Regions from separate parts of the Serratia symbiotica genome, predicted to be linked through region 1. Evidence: predicted binding sites of a transcription regulator. Region 1 holds the regulator's gene; each other region holds the start of a gene.
What was found. Region 1 encodes PurR, which represses purine synthesis genes. Its sites were predicted from a motif close to CANGCAAACGTTTGCNTG; they were not measured.

Region 2: purL (phosphoribosylformylglycinamidine synthase) is a predicted target of PurR. The motif match lies at 3,873-3,890, and genes of this name have one in related genera.
Region 3: SYMBAF_RS15620 (nucleobase:cation symporter-2 family protein) is a predicted target of PurR. The motif match lies at 2,131-2,148, and genes of this name have one in related genera.

Annotation. Positions count from the first base shown of each region.
Region 1 is NZ_CP050855.1:1,232,775-1,240,271, forward strand. It holds gene SYMBAF_RS06240 (C40 family peptidase) at 398-1,162, shown strand; gene cydH (cytochrome bd-I oxidase subunit CydH) at 1,235-1,324, opposite strand; gene purR (HTH-type transcriptional repressor PurR) at 1,644-2,669, shown strand; gene punC (purine nucleoside transporter PunC) at 2,788-3,966, shown strand; gene SYMBAF_RS06260 (riboflavin synthase) at 4,103-4,741, opposite strand; partial or broken gene SYMBAF_RS06265 (MATE family efflux transporter) at 4,950-6,325, shown strand; tRNA gene SYMBAF_RS06270 (tRNA-Val) at 6,472-6,548, shown strand; tRNA gene SYMBAF_RS06275 (tRNA-Val) at 6,568-6,644, shown strand; gene pykF (pyruvate kinase PykF) at 7,019-7,497, shown strand, end outside.
Region 2 is NZ_CP050855.1:2,224,823-2,232,319, reverse strand. It holds gene murQ (N-acetylmuramic acid 6-phosphate etherase) at 1-35, shown strand, start outside; partial or broken gene SYMBAF_RS11160 (PTS transporter subunit EIIC) at 79-270, shown strand; gene SYMBAF_RS11155 (hypothetical protein) at 338-1,393, opposite strand; gene tadA (tRNA adenosine(34) deaminase TadA) at 1,744-2,253, shown strand; gene mltF (membrane-bound lytic murein transglycosylase MltF) at 2,247-3,707, opposite strand; gene purL (phosphoribosylformylglycinamidine synthase) at 3,986-7,497, shown strand, end outside.
Region 3 is NZ_CP050855.1:3,153,401-3,160,897, forward strand. It holds gene recG (ATP-dependent DNA helicase RecG) at 1-1,905, shown strand, start outside; gene SYMBAF_RS15620 (nucleobase:cation symporter-2 family protein) at 2,201-3,610, shown strand; gene SYMBAF_RS15625 (AsmA family protein) at 3,720-5,378, shown strand; gene fabY (fatty acid biosynthesis protein FabY) at 5,359-6,291, opposite strand; gene dtd (D-aminoacyl-tRNA deacylase) at 6,315-6,752, opposite strand; gene SYMBAF_RS15640 (TBC domain-containing protein) at 6,956-7,497, opposite strand, start outside.

The DNA.
Region 1 (7,497 bases):
TCAATCGACATCTCATAGCGACCACATGCATCATGTGGGCTGTTTTAACGGCTGTAGTAGTCATAAGAGATGCTCTCTTTTACAAGTGCATCACCCGCTACTGATCGCGTCTTATCAGCAAACACCGTTCCGGGTTAAAATATGGATTCAGAATAACATTTTTAATCCGACCATTTAACCCATAATTTCCCCCCTCAGTCGGTGTTTAATTAATCCACAAAATTCTGTTCGTGTTTTTAAAAAACTAATTAATTGATTTTAAATAAAAAAATATGCCGTTAACTTTTTCTCACAATATGGATCACTATTTATAATGTCTTCGCTGTTGTATATGGAAAAATTCGGGAATACTGTCAGCCTTCGGTATCCGTTTAAAGTCAAAGTTGGTGATGTTGACATGCGCTTAATTCTTATACTTTCCATGCTGCTACTTACACAACTCTTCTTCAATCTAGCGCATGCTGTACCGCAGGCGCGTACTACCACCGAGCAGCGCAAAAGTCACGCTGCTAATGAAGCGCAACCAGATGACCCCCAGAAAAGAAAAGCGGTGAAAGTCAGAAAAAAAGTAAAAGTTAGCGCTAGGTTACCGTTGAAGGCCAAAACCCAGAAAATAGCCAAAACTGTTAAAGTAGTCCCACCGAGAAAGGGTGACAAAAAGCGCTATGACCACCAACGTCAACCCGGTATTTCCAAAACTATACACCCACACGATGTAAAACCATTGAAGCTCAGCCTGGCACATAAAAAACGTTATCAGCATGCCAAACAGACGGCGATGGCCAAGCTGATGGGCCAAATGGGCAAGCCTTATCACTGGGGGGGCAGTTCACCCCATACCGGCTTTGATTGCAGTGGTCTAATTTACTACGCTTATAAAGATGTGGTGAAAATCAAGATGCCACGCACCACCAAAGAAATGTACCAATTACGCCATGCTGCGCCAATCAAGAAAAGCGAACTGGAAAGCGGTGATCTGGTGTTCTTTCGCATTCACAATCACAACGTAGCCGATCATGTCGGGGTCTATCTCGGCAATGGCAAATTTATACAGTCACCGCGATCCGGTGAAGAGATCCGCATCAGCCAACTCAACAACGACTATTGGCAGAATCACTACATCGGTGCACGCCGGGTAGTCACGCCACAAACCATTCGCTAACGCTGTGCATGCGTTGAAGAACCCTGGATAAGGCACAGTAACTGCGCCTTTATTTAGGTTTAATGCTAGCGGTCAGTTCAGCACAGCGGTGAAACAGAAAACAATAATCACCGCCAACACACATAACGTGGCAAGCAACGACATCTTCAGGTCAGTATCCATCACTATTCCTTCTCTGGGAGGCTTTTTCAAGGATAAAAGGCGCACAATTAATGTGCCAAATTATATTCTCACAATTCGCCAATAAAATCTTATTATCATTCCCAGTTTATAGTGCCGACTCCCTCTTCCACTTTTGCTCAATATGCGACAAAATTCGCAGTTCACAACTGCGTATCGGCATGTGTTCCCCCAGACTAAGCGCCGAAGGCCACAACTCTAAAAACTCAGTTTTCGCTTTTCTGGAGAAGGATCTACGCAGGTAAACGATTAACATTATACTTGCATATTGTAAAATGTGAGTTCAGGAGTCATTTATTATATGGCAACGATCAAAGATGTAGCCAAACGCGCTGGCGTTTCCACTACCACCGTTTCGCACGTCATCAATAAGACTCGTTTCGTCGCCGAAGAAACTCAAGCGGCCGTTTGTGCTGCAATCAAGGAGTTGCATTATTCGCCAAGCGCCGTGGCGCGCAGCCTGAAGGTCAATCACACCAAATCGATCGGCCTGCTGGCCACATCAAGTGAGGCCCCCTATTTTGCTGAAGTGATCGAAGCAGTGGAAAATAGCTGCTATAGCAAGGGCTACACGCTGATCTTGTGCAACTCGCACAATAATCTGAACAAACAACGCGCCTATCTGGCTATGCTGGCACAAAAGCGCGTCGATGGCCTGCTAATAATGTGCTCGGAATACCCAGAACAACTGTTGAGCATGCTGGAAGAATATCGCCCTATTCCCATGGTGGTGATGGATTGGGGGGCTGCACGGGGGGATTTCACTGATACCATCGTCGACAATGCCTTCGAGGGCGGTTACTTGGCTGGCCGCTATCTGATCGAGCGCGGCCACCGTGATATTGGTGCCATTCCGGGCCAACTGGTGCGCAACACCGGTGGCGGGCGTCACCAGGGTTTTCTGAAAGCCATGGAGGAAGCTAATATTAAGATGCGCAATGAGTGGATCGTTCAGGGCGACTTTGAGCCAGAATCCGGTTATCAGGCAATGCATCAAATCCTGTCACAAAAACAACGGCCAACTGCTGTATTTTGCGGTGGCGACATCATGGCGATGGGAGCCATCTGCGCCGCTGACGAACTGGGCCTACGTGTGCCGCAGGATATTTCGGTGATCGGCTATGATAACGTGCGTAATGCCAGGTACTTCACCCCGGCGCTGACCACTATCCATCAGCCGAAGGAACGCCTAGGTGAAATGGCGTTTAGCATGTTGCTGGATCGCATTATCAGTAAACGTGAGGAGTCACAGGTGATCGAAGTGCACCCGAAACTGCTTGAACGCCGTTCGGTGGCCGATGGCCCATTCATCGACTACCGCCGTTAAACACCGCCTGCTGTATGAGCAAATAGCCATCCACGATGTTCAACTGACTGCGCCAGTCGGTGTCCGTTCTTTTCTCGACACTAAAACTTGCGATCACACAATATTAACGAGAAATACCATGCGAAATTCCTTTGGCTTTATGGGTTACCTCGCTGGCCTGAGCATATTGGGTTATCTGGCCACCGACATGTACCTACCTGCCTTTAGTGCCATGCAGCAGGAATTACAGATCTCTGCCGGTGCGATCAGTGTCAGCCTGAGCGTATTTCTAGCGGGTTTCGCTTTTGCACAGCTACTGTGGGGTGCGCTTTCCGACCATCTGGGCCGCAAGCCAGTACTGCTGCTCGGCTTGGTGCTGTTCGCCTTAGGTTGCCTCGGCATGCTATGGGTACAAAATGCTGTGCAGCTATGGTTATTGCGCTTTATTCAGGCGATTGGTGCCTGCTCCGCCGCTGTTACCTGGCAGGCGCTGGTGGTTGACCGCTACCGTGAGGGCAAAGCCAGGCGCATATTCGCCACGATCATGCCGTTGGTCGCGTTATCCCCCGCGTTGGCACCGCTGATGGGTGCCTGGCTGCTGAACCAGACAAGTTGGCGCATGATCTTCGCCGTGCTATTGGGCTTCTCCATCCTGCTACTGCTACCAACATTACTGCTGAAGAAAAGCACCCGGTCAGAAAACGCAGCTGGTCAAAGCAACAGTAGTGTCAGCTTCTGGCAGTTGTTCAAATCGCCCGTGTTCAGCGGCAACGTTGCGATGTTCGCCGCCGGTTCGGCCGGATTTTTCGCCTGGCTGACCGGTTCGCCGTTTATCCTCAGCGATATGGGCTACAGCCCAAATGATATTGGCCTAAGCTATATGCCGCAAACCTTAGCTTTCCTGTTGGGGGGTTATGGCTACCGTACCACACTAAATCGCATTAAGGGTAAAACCTTGCTGCCATGGTTGTTAGTAACTTATGGCGCAAGCATCGCAGCACTGTATCTAGTGGCGATGCTGGGCGAACCAACCCTGACCACTTTGTTGATCCCGTTCTGCATCATGGCCTTGGTTAATGGTGCTGGCTATCCAATAATGGTGGCGAATGCGTTAATGGCATTTCCGGAAAGCAGTGGCAAAGCCGCAGCGTTGCAAAACACTTTGCAGCTCGGTCTGTGCTTTGTCGCCAGCATGCTGGTATCGGCATTTATCTCGCAGCCATTGTTGGCGACAGTGTCGGTGATGTTTTCTACAGTGGTGTTGGCTGCGGTGGGCTATTGGCTACAACGAGGAAAAGCAGTTGGCGGCACGGCGTGAATTTGCTAGCCCACTATTAATCGCTGGGCTAATTTATCGGGCAATAAAACGGCGTCTGTGCGCTAATACCAGCGTTTCCTGATAAACGTTAGCCGTTTGCTCCACTGATAGTGATACATTATTACTCGCCAGCTTGTCAGTCCTTGAACGTCGCCGATAACCTTGCTTCACGGCTAGCGAGCACCCGTTCAACGCTGTCCACTACCGCCTGTGTTTGCGGGTCGATCTCAATATTCACTTTGTCGCCCAAACGTTTTCTACCCAGCGTGGTGCGTTCTAACGTTTCGGGAATCAAATGCACGCAGAACCGGTTATTCACCACCTCGCCGATGGTCAAGCTGATGCCGTCAATGCCAATAAACCCCTTATGCAGGATATATTTCATCAGTGACGCATTGGGCATACGTAGCCAGATTTGGCGGTTATTTTCCGAAGCCAAAATCTTGGCCACTTCTGCCGTGCAAATAATATGGCCGGACATTAGATGGCCGCCAATTTCGTCGTTAAATCTGGCGGCACGCTCGATGTTGACCCTGTCACCCAACGCCAATTCGCCAAGGTTGGTCAGGCATAGCGTTTCCTTGATCAGATCGAAACTGACGCGCGTGCCTTCCACGGCGGTCACCGTCAGGCAGCAACCATTATGGGCAACCGAGGCACCTAACTCTAGCCCAGACAATAGTTCGGCAGGCATTTCAATCACATGGGTGCGGAAGTTGGGTTTCTCATCAATGGCGACCAAGGGTGCGGTGCCCTGTACAATACCGGTGAACATATATGCCTCTTTTTTCTGAACGAGTTAACGCGTTTATGCCAGTTTACGCGTAAAACCAAACCCACTGAAAACTCTTTGATCGCAATATTTGCTTAAACACGCCGAATAGGTAGACTCTTTTGACAAAATTCCACTGTGATAAAGTTTAATTATTGTTGTCTGCTCACGGCAACCCTCCCACTCATAAATAAAACAGAAAGGTGTATGCGTGCAGAAGTACTTCCTAGAAGCGCGTAATTTATTGGTTCTCGCCATCCCGGTAATCATCGCGCAAATATCACAAACCGCCATGGGGGTGGTGGATACCATTATGGCCGGGGCCTACAGCGCCACGGATATGGCTGCAGTGGCGGTCGGCACTTCAATCTGGCTACCTGCGATCCTGTTCGGTCACGGGCTGCTGCTGGCATTAACCCCCGTGATTGCCCAGCTTAACGGTGCTGGCCGGCGCGATCGCATTGCCCATCAGGTACGGCAAGGCTTTTGGTTAGCTGGCGGCGTATCGCTGCTGCTGATCGTTTTACTTTACAACTGCAAGTGGGTCATCGACACCATGCATAGCATCGACCCACAATTGGCAAGCAAAGCACTCGGCTACCTGCATGCCATCATGTGGGGCGCTCCGGGCTATCTGTTCTTCCAGGTGATACGCAACCAGTGTGAAGGCTTGTCCAAAACTAAACCAGGCATGGTGATCGGCTTTATCGGCCTGCTGATCAATATTCCGATCAACTACATTTTTATCTACGGCAAATTTGGCATGCCGCAATTAGGGGGGTTGGCTGCGGCGTGGCCACTGGCAGCGTCTACTGGCTCATGTTCCTTATGATACGCTGGTACGTCAAACGAGCACCCTCGCAGCACGACATCAAACCGCTGATAAGCGAACACCCTAGGCCGGACTGGGCAGCATTGAAACGCCTGATCGGCATTGGCATGCCGATGGCACTAGCACTGTTCTTTGAAGTAACGCTTTTCGCCGTAGTGGCGCTGCTGGTTTCACCACTGGGGATCGTGGCCGTTGCCGGCCACCAGATCGCACTTAATTTCAGCAACCTGATGTTCGTATTGCCGCTGTCTCTCGGCGTTGGTGCCACCATCCGCGTTGGTTACCGCCTTGGGGAAGGTTCGATTGAGGGGGCACGGGTGGCCACCTATACCACCATAGGCGTCGGCATCATCATGGCTACCTGCACTGCACTCTTTACCACCATCTTCCGTGAGCAGATCGCCCTGCTGTACAACGGCAATCCAGCGGTGGTGGCGATGGCTTCGCAGCTTATGCTGTTAGCAGCAATTTATCAGATATCGGATTCTGTTCAGGTGATCGGCAGCGGTGTGCTGCGCGGCTATAAAGACACTCGCGCGATCTTTTTCATCACCCTTATCGCTTACTGGATCCTGGGCTTGCCATGCGGCTACTTATTGGCGCTAACCGATATCCTGGTGCCAGCAATGGGGCCAAGTGGCTTCTGGATCGGTTTTATCATCGGCTTGACTTTCGCCGCTATCATGGTGGTGCTGCGCATCCGTTGGCTACATAAACAACCGGCCATGTTGATCTTACAACGATCGAGCCGCTAACAGCCTTTGTGAAAAGGGCACCTTGCTGCTCACTCGCACAGCAATCGCGTGAAATACCGAATAAAATTGCCTTTTCCCCCTTGCCAACTCACAGGTAGCTCGTTAATATTCGTCCCCGCTGTCAGCCATGACAGACAGGAAAAGATGCGTCCGTAGCTCAGTTGGTTAGAGCACCACCTTGACATGGTGGGGGTCGGTGGTTCGAGTCCACTCGGACGCACCAAATCCTGAGCCTGTGTAGTGCGTCCGTAGCTCAGCTGGTTAGAGCACCACCTTGACATGGTGGGGGTCGGTGGTTCGAGTCCACTCGGACGCACCAAGTTATGGTTTTGTCTGGATTTATTCTCCTTATTCCTGGTTCCTAAGCTTATTTGCGCACGCAGTAGCGGGCCATCCTAGGTTTTTATTTTGTTTCCCACCACTTAGCCTTATAATATGCAACGTCTTTCAGTTGAATGGCTTCAACACTTGATCTGCAAAAACGTCATAACAATACATTTTCATCTCATCTTGTTGCGCGGCATCGCCCCCTGTACACTCCAGCGCGGGTCGAACTTTTCCGCACCATTTCGACTGTCATCACCTATCCTTAAACCTTATTTTGCACCATCAGGCAAAAGACAAATTCCATACCAACAGCTCTACTGCTGGTTTTATTCGTTTTTTTAATCACAACTTGTAGAAAACTCTGTCATGAAAAAGACCAAGATTGTTTGTACCATCGGCCCCAAAACCGAATCAGAAGAAATGCTCACCAAGCTGCTGAACGCGGGCATGAACGTCATGCGCCTCAACTTTTCACACGGCAATTATGAAGAGCACGGTAAACGCATTCATACAATGCGCACCGTGATGGACAAAACCGGACTCAATGCCGGCATCCTGCTGGATACCAAAGGTCCGGAAATCCGTACCATGAAACTGGAAGACGGCAAAGATGCTTCTCTGGTTGCCGGCCAGACTTTTACCTTCACCACCGATCAAAGCGTCATCGGTAATAGCGAACGCGTTGCGGTGACCTACACCGGTTTCTCAGCCGACCTGAAAATCGGCGATACCGTACTGGTTGATGATGGCTTGATCGGCATGGAAGTCATCAAGGTAACCGAGAATGAAGTGATCTGTAAGGTGCTGAACAACGGCGATCTGGGTGAAAACAAAGGCGTTAATCT
Region 2 (7,497 bases), 990 kb from region 1:
ACGGCGGCTATTTGCGCGCAGCGTTAACCTGTTAAATCGGGCGATGGACAAGACAACGACACTGGCAACACAGATTTTGGCGCGGTGGGCGGCGCATTGATCAGCTATTAGAAAGTGGCGACGGTGATCACTTTCGGTATATCAGGTTTGCCTTTGACGTTAACCATCGTCTCAGGGAAGGTGATGCTGTATCTGGCGGGGATGGTGATTACGGTTATCGTCGGGTTCATTTTCACCTGGATAATGGGATTCAACGATCCTGAGAAATAGCGTCTGAGCGACAAGCAGAGACAGGGGGCCGTAGTTTAAAGGGCGGACTATCCGCCCTTTATTGTGGCTAACCGTCTTCGGTCACATCCTGCGCCCCGCGTCCTAACTGCCAGATCTTCTCGGCATAATGCCCCAACGCCCACAGGCTCAGACCGAGCAGCACGAAGAAAATCGCCTTCGGCGTGCTGTCCCAGAAGAATTCGAACAGCCGGGTATAGAGATTGATGCCGAGGAAGGTCAGGCCGAACCCGCGCAACATAGTGTCGTCGCGCTTCAGCCCCAGCCAGATAGCCGCTGTGGCAACCAGACCGAATAACAGGCTCCAGTGGAACAACCTAATTTGACGCACGCGATACCAACTGTCGAGATCGCCGTAGTTGCCAAAGATCGACAGCAGCCACAGAGCGATAAACAAATACAGTAGCCCCATTGCCAGCGTAACCCTATCCAACCCACGCCGGGCTAACAGGGGTTGCAGCAGTAACGCGGTGGCGATCAATACCACGCCGAAAGCGATAAAGCGGATCGGATAGCTCATGCCGAGCCAATAGGCACCCCAGCCGGATATATAGCCGGTTTCTGCGCCAAAGGCATTGCCGAGCGATAGCAGGGCGCCCCCCCACACTAGCCCAGAACGGGCAAACCAACCGATCGTCCCATACAGCAGCGTAGCGAGTATCAGTAGCACGGAAACCCGACCACTTCCGTTGTCCAGCCACACGCCCATTTGCCACAGGGCGCAGGCGGTGAGCAGCACGGCGATAAATAGTGCCGCTTCATTGCCGTAGCGTTTTTCTGGATGAAATCGACGGCGGCGCAGCGCCCAGGCATAGGCCAAAGCCGCCAACACACTGGCAATTACCATGCGTGCCAGTACATCGAAGCGGAATAGCCCACTCAACCATGCCAGCAAATCGCTGTCGTTGAATAGGCTGGTGAAGGCGATAACCAGCGAGGCCAGGGCCGCGAGGAATGCATAGCGTGCCAGACGCCGCCAGTCGAAAGGTTGCACTTCTACCTGCTGCTGCCACTGCTGCCACTGCTGCTGCGTCAGTGCGCCTTCTTTCACCCAGCCGTCCAGTACATTACGCACGATGGCGGCGTTCTTTTTACTGAGTTTCATGTTTTCTTTCCCTGCACAACAGTGATATTCGGCCCGTCATAGACGAGTAGCTGAGACAAAGAGGTTTAGGCTGCGTCCGGCAATTGTCCGTGAGCGCTGCTGGCGGTCATTTGAACGCGCAGCAAGACCTGGGCTGGCCAAATAAGCGGTGCGTCACCGAGAGACGCGTTCATGTGGCCCAGCCCTTCGGGGCGCGTCCCAAAAGCCCATACCTCGCGTTGTCGGCCCGCTATGCCCGGCACCTTCCGCCTTGATACGGGCTTTTGGGTCTGCAATTCCGCCACGACCCATTACGGGACATAGTCTAGTGTGTATAATGCCCGCCGCAAAAGCGCACGAGGAACTTGATGATGACTAAATATAGCGATCAATACTGGATGTGTCAGGCATTGCGACTGGCTCTGCGCGCGCAGGAAGAAGGCGAAGTGCCGGTAGGGGCGTTGCTGGTGTTGGATAATCAGGTGATTGGCGAAGGCTGGAACCGGCCAATCGGCCGTCACGATCCCACCGCCCATGCGGAAATTATGGCGCTGCGTCAAGGTGGGGCGGTGTTGCAGAACTACCGTTTACTGAACGCCACGCTATACGTCACGCTGGAGCCCTGTGTGATGTGCGCCGGCGCGATGGTGCACAGTCGCATTCGTCGGCTGGTGTATGGTACAGCCGATGAGAAAACCGGCGCGGCTGGTTCGTTGATGGATATTTTGCGCCATCCGGGCATGAATCATCAGGTGGAGATCGCCTCAGGCGTGCTAGCGGACGAGTGTGCCGCGATGCTGAGCCACTTTTTTCGCTTGCGCCGTGAGCAGAAAAAGGCGCTGAAGCAAGTGCAACGCGTGGGCAACAAACCGGATCAGTAGTCAATCACCAATTCCGGCGCAATGGCCGGATAGGCTCTTCCCATTGCTTCCTGGTTGGCGGCTTCTTGCGCTGCCTTCTTTTCTTTTTCTTGCAGATAACCAACCAGGCTAACCTGATAGCGGCGGATGTTTTCTACATAGTTATAAGCCTCGCGCCCACGGGCGTAACCGTAGGTCAGTTGCGAATGGTAACGCTTCTGACTGAGCATCGGCAGGCGCTGTTTGACATCGAGCCAACTGTCTGGATTGCCCTGTTGCATTTTGGTCAGTTTGCGGGCGTCCAGCATGTGACCCCAGCCCATGTTGTAGGCCGCCAATGAGAACCAGATGCGTTCGTCTACCGGCACGCTGTCCGGCACCTTAGCCATCAGCCGTTGCAGGTAGAGCGCTCCGCCCTGAATGCTCTCCTGCGGATCGAGGCGATCGTTTACCCCAAGGCTATCGGCGGTGGCGCGGGTCAGCATCATCAGGCCGCGTACCCCGGTGGGTGAGGTGGCCTGCGGATCCCAGTGCGACTCTTGATAGGCGATGGCCGCCAGTAGCTTCCAGTCGATCTCCTTGGCGTATTTTTCAAATAGTGAACGAAAGTTGGGTAGGATCACATCAATAGCGGATAAAAAGGTTTTGGTGTCAACGTAGTCAAAACTGCCGACGTGGCCGAGATATTTTTCTTCCAGCCGAGCCAGGGTGTTATCGTCCACAATCTGGTTGAAGAAGTCCAACATCGCCGCATATAGGCTATCGTCGTTACCGCGCTTCAGATACCAGGTGATCGGCTGTTCATCGGTGACATCAAACGCCACCGCCAGTTGCGGATGGACGCGCTGCAATAGGGCAATGGTCACTGAATCGCCGAGGGTATAGTCCAACTTGCCATCGGCTACCTGTTCCAGCAGTTCCTTTGACGTGAGGTCGCTGGCAGTTTGCCATTTGAGATCTGGGAATTTATCCCGCTTAAGCTGTTTCAGCGTGCTGATGTGCGCGGAACCGGAGGCCACCGCCAGCTTGCCTTTGATATCCGCGAAGCTTTTTGGCCGTGGGCTACCCAAACGGTACACTAACTGCTGGGAAACGGAATAGTAGGTTGGGCCAATGCGCGCACTGGCAAGGCGCTCTGGATTATAGTTCAGGCTGGCTGCCAGCAGATCGGCGTTATCTTCATCGAGGTCGTTAAACATATCGTTGATATTTTGCTGCGAGATCACCACCAGCTTGACCCCAAGGTAGTTGGCGAAGTGTTTCGCCAGCTCATAGTCAAGCCCCCCCGCGCCCTGTTTGGTGGTGAAATAGGTGAGCGGTGAGTTTAACGTGCTGATTCGCAACTCACCGCGGGATTTGATCGCGGCGAGTTGCCCCCTTTGGCCACCGTGCCAAGTGATGTTGGGCCACAGGGCGAGCGCTAAAAGCAAGGTAATAGCACCGACGAGAATATAGTTTATTTTGATGCGTTTCAAATAGTTATCCAGTAGTGGTACAAGGACACTGATGATGACAATCCCACCTTTTCTTATAGTTAAATCACCAGTGCCGGGGCATTTTGCGCAACAAAACGCCAACGTGCAACTTTATTGACATGCTATGACTACCCGATGGAACAAATAGCTTTTATCAATAATCGCTACGCAAACGGTTTCGTCGCAGGCGCGGATTCTCTATAATGACGCGCGTTTTTCCCTGTTGCGCCCAATGAAGTGCTGAAGTCAGTGGCTTCAAAGACGAGAGAATTTTGATTATGGAAATACTGCGTGGTTCGCCCGCTTTGTCGGCTTTTCGCATTACCAAACTGCTATCCCGCTGCCAGGACGCTCAACTCCCGGTCAATGATATCTACGCTGAATACGTCCACTTCGCTGATGTGAGCGCACCGCTAAGTGCCGAAGAACACGCCAAGCTTCAGTGTCTGCTTAAGTATGGGCCTTCTCTCGCCGAACATGCCCCTGAAGGGTGCCTGTTGTTGGTGACACCGCGTCCGGGCACCCTTTCACCCTGGTCTTCCAAAGCAAGCGACATCGCCCACAACTGCGGTTTGCAGCAGGTAGTCCGGTTGGAGCGCGGCTTGGCATTCTACGTCAAGGCACCCACGCTGACGGGGGGCCAGTGGCAGCAACTCGCCGCCTTGCTGCATGATCGCATGATGGAAACCGTTTTTAGCGAACTGCAACAGGCTGAACAGTTATTCGTACACCATCAACCGGCGCGGCATCAAGTGATAGACGTAGTGGGCGAAGGGCGCAGCGCGCTGGAACAGGCTAATGTCGGACTGGGGCTGGCGCTGGCACAGGATGAAATCGACTATCTGCTGAATGCCTTTATCGCTCTGGGGCGCAACCCAACGGATATCGAACTGTACATGTTCGCGCAGGCCAACTCTGAGCACTGCCGCCACAAGATTTTCAACGCTGACTGGATCATTGATGGTGAACCGCAGCCGAAGTCGCTGTTTAACATGATCAAGAACACCTTCGAGCAGACGCCGGACTACGTGCTGTCGGCTTATAAAGACAACGCCGCAGTGATGGAAGGCTCTCAGGTTGGCCGTTTCTTTGCCACGCCGGAAAACGGCCAGTACGATTACCATCAGGAACAGGCGCATATCCTGATGAAGGTGGAGACTCACAACCACCCGACGGCGATCTCCCCATGGCCGGGTGCCGCTACCGGCTCCGGCGGTGAGATCCGCGATGAGGGTGCCACTGGCCGTGGTGCCAAGCCGAAAGCCGGTCTGGTAGGTTTCTCGGTATCTAACCTGCGCATTCCCGGTTTTGAACAACCGTGGGAGCAGGATTTTGGCAAGCCGGAACGCATCGTCACAGCACTGGACATCATGACCGACGGCCCCTTGGGGGGTGCGGCGTTCAACAACGAATTCGGTCGTCCGGCACTGGTCGGTTACTTCCGCACCTACGAAGAGCAGGTCAACAGCCACAACGGTGTCGAACTGCGCGGCTATCACAAGCCTATTATGTTGGCGGGTGGCATCGGCAACATCCGTGCTGGCCATGTGCAGAAAGGGGAAATCACCGTCGGGGCCAAGTTGGTCGTGCTGGGGGGGGCGGCGATGAATATTGGCTTGGGCGGCGGTGCCGCTTCCTCTATGGATTCCGGCCAGTCCGATGCCGATCTGGACTTTGCCTCGGTGCAGCGTGACAACCCAGAAATGGAGCGCCGCTGTCAGGAGGTTATCGACCGCTGCTGGCAAATGGGCGAGCAAAATCCGATCCTCTTTATTCACGATGTTGGCGCGGGCGGCCTGTCCAACGCGATGCCAGAACTGGTGAGCGATGGTGGCCGTGGCGGGCGTTTCGAACTGCGCGACATCCTCAATGATGAACCGGGCATGAACCCGCTGGAAGTATGGTGTAATGAATCGCAGGAGCGTTACGTGCTGGCGATTGCGCCAGCACAGATGGCACAGTTTGCTGCCATTTGCCGCCGCGAGCGTGCGCCTTATGCGGTGATCGGTGAAGCCACTGAAGAGCAACATCTGACGTTAAACGATCGTCACTTCGACAACCGGCCAATCGATATGCCGTTGGACGTGCTACTGGGCAAAACGCCGAAAATGACGCGCGATGTCACCAGTCAACAGGCCAACGGCCAGCCACTACAACGTGAGAATATCACGCTGGCTGACGCGGTAAAACGCGTGCTGCATTTGCCGGCGGTGGCGGAAAAAACCTTCCTGATCACCATCGGCGATCGCACCGTGACTGGTATGGTAGCACGTGATCAGATGATCGGCCCATGGCAGATCCCGGTGGCCGACTGTGCGGTCACCACTGCCAGTTTGGACAGCTATTACGGCGAAGCGATGTCGATTGGCGAACGTGCGCCGGTTGCTCTGCTGGACTTCGCTGCTTCCGGCCGCCTAGCGGTAGGGGAAGCCTTGACCAACTTGGCCGCCACCGAAATCGGTGCGCTAAAGCGTGTGAAGCTTTCCGCTAACTGGATGGCCGCTGCTGGCCACCCAGGCGAAGATGCTGGCCTGTATGCGGCGGTGAAGGCGGTGGGCGAAGAACTCTGCCCGGCGCTGGGCATCACTATCCCGGTGGGTAAAGACTCGATGTCGATGAAAACCCGCTGGCAGGAAGGCAACGAACAACGCGAAATGACCTCGCCGCTGTCGCTGGTGATCACCGCTTTCGCCCGTGTGGAAGATGTGCGTCACACCGTGACGCCACAGTTACGCACCGACAAAGGCGACACCGCGTTGCTGTTGATCGATCTGGGTAACGGCCATAACGCGCTGGGTGCAACCGCGTTGGCGCAGGTCTACCGTCAACTGGGCGACAAGCCCGCCGATGTGCGTAACGTGGTGCAATTAGCGGGCTTTTTCAATGCCATGCAGCAACTGGTGGCCGATCGCGTCCTGCTGGCTTACCACGACCGTTCAGACGGTGGCCTGTTGGTCACGCTGGTGGAGATGGCGTTTGCTGGCCACTGTGGCGTTACCATCGCTATCGACGGCCTGGGTGACGATGCTCTGGCGGTGCTGTTCAATGAAGAGCTAGGCGCGGTGATCCAGGTGACTGCCGCCCAGCTTGAGGCGGTGAAGCAGGTGTTCGCCCAGCATGGCCTGAGCGACAACATACATCACATCGGCAGTGTGCAGACGGGCGATCGCTTTGTGATTAGCCAGAATAGCAAGGCGCTGTACAGCGAGAGCCGCAATACGTTGCGCACTTGGTGGGCGGAGACCACTTGGCAGATGCAGCGCCTGCGTGATAACCCGGCGTGTGCCGATCAGGAACACCAGGCCAAGCAGGATGAGCACGATCCTGGCCTAAACGTGAAGCTGACCTTCGCACCGCAGGAAGACATCGCTGCGCCATACATCGCGACGGGCGCTCGTCCGAAAGTGGCGGTGCTGCGTGAGCAGGGGGTGAACTCCCACGTTGAGATGGCGGCGGCATTTCATCGCGCTGGTTTTGATGCGCTGGATGTACACATGAGCGACCTGCTGGAAGGGCAGCGTAATTTGCAGGACTTCCACACGCTGGTGGCCTGCGGTGGCTTCTCTTACGGTGATGTGTTGGGGGCCGGGGAAGGCTGGGCGAAATCGATCCTGTTCAATGATCGGGTGCGCGATGAGTTTGAGTCGTTCTTCCATCGTCCGCACACCTTGGCGTTGGGGGTGTGCAACGGCTGTCAGATGATGTCCAACCTGCGTGAATTGATCCCCGGTGCTGAACACTGGCCGCGCTTTGTGCGTAATTTGTCAGATCGTTTTGAAGCCCGTTTTAG
Region 3 (7,497 bases), 1.4 Mb from region 1:
ATCTACGCCACGGTAGAAGGGGAAATACTGCGCAGCGACACCAGCTTTGGCCGTCGGCGCATGCTGACCTGCCAAATCAGTGATGGCACGGGCATTCTTACCCTGCGCTTTTTCAATTTCAACGCGGCGATGAAAAATAGCCTGGCCATCGGCCGCCGTGTGACCGCCTACGGTGAGATAAAACGCGGCAATCACGGCGCGGAGAGCATCCATCCGGAATACCGCATTCAGGGAGAAAGCAACGAAATTGATTTGCAGGCATCACTGACCCCAGTCTACCCGACTACCGAAGGCATCAGGCAAGCCATGCTGCGCAAGCTGACCGATCAGGCACTGGAACTGCTGGATACCTGTACCATCACCGAACTGCTGCCACCAGAGGTAAGAGGTGAGCTAATGAGCTTACCGCAAGCACTGCACACCCTGCACCGCCCACCGCCAGCTATCCAGCTAACAGATCTGGAACAGGGCAAGCATCCCGCGCAAAGACGCCTGATCCTCGAAGAACTGCTGGCACACAATCTCAGCATGCTGACAGTGCGTGCCGGTGCGCAAAGTTATCAGGCGTTGCCATTGCTGCCGGATAACCGATTAAAAAAACCCTTCCTTGCCCAGTTGCCATTCTCACCGACCAGCGCGCAGGAACGGGTAGTAGCCGATATCGAAGCCGATATGCAAAAGACCTTTCCGATGATGCGACTGGTGCAAGGTGACGTTGGCTCCGGCAAAACGCTGGTGGCGGCGCTGGCAGCCTTGCGCGCCATCGCACACGGCAAGCAGGTGGCGCTGATGGCACCGACCGAGTTGCTGGCCGAGCAGCACGCCACCAATTTCCGCCAGTGGTTCGAGCCGTTGGGCCTGGAAGTCGGCTGGCTGGCTGGCAAACAGAAAGGCAAAGCACGCATCGCACAACAGGAAGCCATCGCCAGCGGCCAAGTGTCGATGGTGGTCGGCACACACGCTATTTTCCAGGAACAGGTGCAGTTCAACGGCCTGGCTCTGATCATCATCGATGAACAACACCGCTTTGGCGTGCATCAGCGGCTGGCACTGTGGGAAAAGGGCGAAGATCAAGGCTTCCACGCCCACCAGTTGATCATGACCGCCACGCCGATCCCGCGCACGCTGGCGATGACTGCCTATGCCGATCTTGATACCTCAGTCATCAATGAGTTGCCACCGGGCAGGACGCCGGTCACCACCGTCGCGATTCCCGATACCCGGCGCGCCGACATTATCCAGAGGGTGAAAAACGCCTGCATGGAAGAAGGCCGACAGGCTTATTGGGTCTGTACGCTGATCGAAGGATCCGAATTGCTTGAAGCGCAGGCGGCGGAAGTCACTTGGCAAGAGTTGAAAGCCGCGCTGCCTGAACTGAAAGTAGCGCTGGTGCATGGCCGCATGAAAGCACAGGAAAAACAGGCGGTGATGCAGTCTTTTAAACAGGGCGAGCTACAGCTTTTGGTCGCTACCACAGTGATCGAAGTCGGCGTCGATGTGCCGAACGCCAGCTTGATGATCATTGAGAACCCGGAACGGCTGGGGCTGGCGCAGTTGCACCAGTTGCGCGGCCGTGTAGGACGTGGCGCTGTGGCCTCACACTGCGTACTGCTGTACAAGACGCCGCTGAGTAAAATGGCGCAAAAGCGCTTGCAAGTATTGCGCGATAGCAACGATGGCTTTGTGATCGCCCAATGTGATCTGGAAATTCGCGGCCCCGGCGAGCTACTCGGCACCCGTCAGACCGGCAGCACCGAATTCAAAGTGGCGGATTTGCTGCGTGACCAGGCAATGATCCCGGAAGTGCAACGCATCGCTCGCCATATCCATCAGCAGCACCCTGAACTCGCCCGTGCGCTAATCGAGCGCTGGCTACCAGAAAAGGTGCGCTATTCTAACGCATAAAAAGATCCTCAGCAGACAAGACAAGAAAAAGGAAATTAAAATGCAACTTCTACCCCCAAGGCGTTGCAGAATATTTAGAACCTATCCCATAAGGCTATTTTATTCGTCATTTTGGCCCTGGACAGTGCTCACCCTCCTCACGTACCCCCTGTACGCGCCGGTTGTTGCGCACTGTCCCTGTGAAAACGGGCGGCAACAATGTACGCTGACTGGGATAGGCTGTTAGGCGCAACCGTTTGCTTTTACACAGCGGTTCATTAAAATACCCTCTTTGACGTTCAGGAAACGCTACACCATGACCTTGCCATCTTCCGAGCTTGATGCTGCGCAAAAAGACGCCGCTCCCCCTCGTACCAGTGAACTGATTTATCGCCTGGAAGATCGCCCACCACTGCCGCAAACGCTGTTTGCCGCCGGTCAGCATCTGTTAGCGATGTTTGTGGCGGTGATCACCCCGGCTCTGCTGATCTGCCAAGCGCTGGGTTTACCGGCGCAGGATACTCAGCACATCATCAGCATGTCGCTGTTTGCTTCCGGTCTGGCGTCTATACTGCAAATCAAAACCTGGGGGCCGGTGGGTTCCGGTCTGCTATCGATTCAAGGCACCAGCTTTAACTTTGTTTCGCCGCTGATCATGGGTGGCCTGGCGTTGAAAAACGGCGGTGCAGAGGTGCCGACCATGATGGCCGCGCTGTTCGGCACGCTGGTGGTCGCCTCCTGCACCGAGATCCTACTGTCAAGGGTGCTGTATCTGGCACGCCGCATCATTACTCCATTGGTCTCCGGCATCGTGGTAATGATTATCGGCCTGTCGTTGATTCAAGTAGGGCTGACCTCCATCGGTGGCGGCTATGCCGCAATGAACAATCACAGTTTCGGCGCGCCGAAAAACCTGCTGCTGGCCGGTGCGGTGTTGGTGGTGATTATCTTGCTAAACAGGCAGCGCAATCCCTACCTGCGCGTTGCCTCGCTGGTGATCGCCATGGTGGTCGGCTACCTGCTGGCTTGGGCGATGGACATGCTACCCGCCAGTGAACGGGTGTCCCAGACGGCAACCATCACCCTGCCAACACCGCTTTACTATGGCCTGGGTTTTGACTGGAACTTGCTGCTGCCGCTGATGCTGATCTTTATGGTTACTTCGCTAGAAACCATCGGCGACATCACTGCCACCTCCGATGTCTCCGAACAGCCAGTCAGTGGCCCGCTGTATATGAAGCGTCTAAAAGGCGGTGTGCTTGCCAACGGCCTGAATTCTATGTTATCGGCGGTGTTCAACACCTTCCCCAACTCTTGTTTCGGCCAGAACAATGGGGTGATCCAACTGACCGGCGTTGCCAGCCGCTACGTTGGCTTTGTGGTGGCGCTGATGCTGATGGCATTAGGGCTGTTCCCGGCAGTAGCGGGTTGCGTCCAGCATATTCCTGAACCCGTGCTCGGCGGTGCTACCATCGTGATGTTCGGCACCATCGCCGCCTCCGGTGTACGTATTGTGTCACGCGAACGCCTGAACCGCCGTGCCATCATGATCATGGCGCTGTCGCTGGCCGTTGGCATGGGCGTATCCCAGCAACCGTTGATCTTGCAATTCGCGCCGGACTGGCTGAAAACTTTGCTGTCTTCCGGCATTGCCGCCGGCGGCATTACCGCCATCGTGCTAAACCTGGTGTTTCCGCACGAGCACAAAAACCCCGATTTTGATTAAACGGCCGCTCACGACCATTTTCTTATTTTTTATCAGATCATTGCCCTTGAGCTGCCCGACCAATTGCGGCATAAACAGGGTATCTTTTTGACCGCTACGGGTATAGGCAATGAAGTTTATCAGGAAATTGTTGTTGACGTTGCTGCTGCTCGCGCTGCTGGCCATCATGCTGCTGTTCATGGTTGGGCAAACCCGCTGGGCGGCAGGCTGTCTGAGCAGTTGGATCAGCGACAATAATGAATACCGCTTTTCAGTGGGGAAAATTTCGTACTCGTGGCAGCAACCGGATCAAATTAGGCTGGAGGACGTCCAACTGACGAGGAGCAACCAAGCGTTGGTCGCCAAGCGGATCGATCTTGGCCTCAGCCTGCGCCAGATCACCGAACCGCGCTATTTTCACCACGTCACGCTACACGATGGCACCCTGAACATCCAACCACAGGCGACAGCGCTACCGCTGCAAGCTGATGTGTTACAACTGAGCAACATGGCGCTGCATTCTAGCGATGAGCACTGGCAGCTCAACGCGCAAAAGGTCAATGCCGGCATCACGCCCTGGCAACCTAAGGCCAACCATTTATTTGGGGAGAACAACCAATTTCAATTTAGCGCTGGCTCGGTGACGCTAAACGGCATCCCGGCCTCGCAGGTGTTAATACAGGGTGAACTGAAGCACAACCAGCTCCTGCTAAACAACGTCGGTGCTGATCTGGCACAGGGCAACCTGACCGGAGCCGCCAGCCGCGCCGCCAACGGCAGTTGGCAGGTAGAACGTCTGCGGTTGAGCGGTGTGCGTATGCAAACGCCGCTGACACTGGAACAGTTGATGCAACGCTTCAGTACGTTGCCAACATTCACCCTCAAACACGTTGACCTGATCGATGCACGCTTGGAAGGTAAGGAATGGGCGTTCAATAACGTCGACCTTTCGCTACAAAATATCAGCTTTGGACAGGGCGACTGGCGCAGCCAGGACGGTTCGCTGAACTTCAATGCCAGCGATATGATCAACGGCGATTTCCACCTAATCGATCCCATCATGACTCTGCGGCTGTCATCTGCTGGCATCGCTATCCAACAATTCATCACCCGCTGGGAAGGGGGCCTGCTACGTACTTCCGGCCACTGGCTGCGCGCTACCAAGCGTTTGCAACTGGATGAAGTGACCATGGCGGCGTTGGAATACACCTTACCCATCAACTGGCGCGAATTGTGGCTGCAACCGTTGCCAGCATGGCTGGCGGAGGTTTATGTCAACAAGCTGACCACCAACCGCAACCTGATCATCGATATCAATCCTCATTTCCCATTCCAGATCACTGCGCTGGATGGCTACGGCGGTCACTTACTGTTGGCATGCGATCATCAGTGGGGCATTTGGGGTGGCGCGCTGAACCTGAACGGTAGCGAGGCCACCTTCAACAAAGTCGACGTGCGTCACCCTTCGCTGGCGTTGAACGCCGACACTGGGCAGATCAACGTCACCGAGCTTAGTGCCTTCATGGTGCCGCAAGGATTGTTGGAGGCCGAGGCCACGGTAGATCAGCGGCCGGGCAAGCCGTTTCAGTTATCGCTGAACGGCCGCTCGGTGCCGATGAATATTTTGCAACAGTGGGGATGGCAGCCGGTGCCGCTGACCGGTGACGGCAACCTGCAACTGCGGCTGAAAGGGTTATTGAACAGCGAGCAGCCATTTAAAAGCTCACTGCAAGGTACACTGATGGTCACCGCCAGCGACGGCCAAACGGTCAATCAGCCATTGCCGTAGCGCAGAAACGATTCTCCGCCGGTGACACCAGGTAAGTACCTTCAAATAGCGCGCCTTTGTCATCGTCACCGAACAAATGCACTTCGGCTTGCACGCGAGCGCGGTGGCCGCGCGCCAGGCGAGCCAGATCGCCACTCAACCAGCCAAGATCCGCCACCGCCCGTGGTCGCCCAGTGATTGGTTTGCTGTAGCGGATATGCGCATCCGCCAGAATAATGGTACCGCCCAGATGGCGTTCGCGCAGCAGCAGCCAGATCAGCCCCCAGGCGGTCAAAGTGGCCAACGAGAACAAGCTGCCAGCGAACAGTGTATGGTGTGGGTTCTGGTTGCCAATCTCCGGCATGGTGGTAACAAAGCGCTGGCCGGTGTACTGGTTGATGCGCACACCCATCTTTTCACTCAACGGAATGTGATCATACCAAGCCTGCTGCAACTGGCCGCACCAGTCGGGGCGGTGCAGTATATCGTCCAGCGTCGCCACCGGTTTGATCATCAGAAAGTGGCGGATCGGGGTAGCCTGTAAAGTGGTGATATCACCCTGATTGACGAAGCCCAGCTTGGCGAAAAAGTCCACTGCGTCCTCGCGGGCGCTACACACCACCCGCTTTACGCCTTCCTGACGTGCAACCGACTCCAAGGTCATCGCCATCAGCGTACCCAGGCCTTTATTTTGCACTGTTGGGTTTACCGCCAGAAAGCGGATCGCCGCTTCGTTATCGGCATTGATAGACAACCGCCCGATAGCGACAATTTTCCCGCCCTCGTCCACCACCATTCGGTGATGTGCCATGGCGTCATAGGCATCTTTTTCCGACCCCACCGGCTGGTGTAGCGGTTTGCGCAGCATTTCCCAGCGAAATTGGTAATATTCCTTCAGTTCTTGTTCTGTTACTGGAACTCGTAGGTGATACATAGACGCTTTCTCTCTCTGAATGCTTAGACCTGTAGCCAGAATGTCACTGGCCCATCGTTCACCAACGCCACTTGCATGTCGGCGGCGAACACGCCGGTCTGGATCTCTATACCGTGTTCGCGGCACTGACCAACAAAATGCTGATACAAGCTTGCGGCTTCCAGCGGCACCGCACCGCGTGAGAAACTGGGCCTCATGCCTTTCTGGGTATCCGCCACCAGAGTAAACTGCGACACCACCAGCACGCTACCCCCCGCCTGCTGCACGTTGAGGTTCATCTTGTCGTTCTCATCGCCGAAAATGCGATAACCTAACACCCGTTCGCACAGGCGGTCTGCTTTTTGTTCGTTATCGCCTTGCTCCACGCCCAGCAACACGAGCAACCCGGAACCTATCTTGCCGACCGTCTCACCCTTAACCACCACGCTGGCGCTTAACACCCGCTGAATTAACGCGATCATATATTCCTGCCCTTCTTGTTGCCGCTGCTGTTTTTCCGCCTCTTGCGGTTCACGATATTCCTCGCAGGAGTCGGTGATTTCCGCGCCGAGTAACACGATACACCAGCAAACAACACCAACACCACCATGACTAGCGGTAGTAGTAACCCCTGGGCGAGGTGGCTCGCCTGCGCCCAACAAAATGACCCTTTTATTTTGATGATTTATTTTATAGAAAGCTCAATACGTTGAAGTGCTATTCCTAATTCTCGGCTATCCGATGCCCCTAACAGTTTTTCCGGTGATATCGCTTCAGGAACAGTGAGGGTGATTTCTTGGCGTCCACTAGCGTTACCCAAAGGGATCGCGATCTCATTAAGGTCGGTAGAGGAAAAGCGTACATTCTGGTTCCAGCCAGAAACACTAAAATGAACCCTAACCGATCTGGCAGGAGATGCACCAAAAACAGTAAACTTGAGAACAGCATAGCAATGCTGTGAAACACATTCTTCTGGAACTGGCAGCATTAACTTTGCGTGGGATTGCGACCAAATTAGATTTTCCTCCACGTTATGCCAACCTTGAGTAAAAAGGACAACGTTGTCTTTGAAACGAGATCCCACTTCTATAGGGTAGTCAATTTGGCTCAGCAAAAAAGTTAACAACGGTTCACTACCAGTAAATTCGGGGCGAAGTTTTACAATCGCAAAAAGGGTGTTATCTACAACATCCAGGTAAGGTAATGCAGCCAGGGAATGAATTGTCG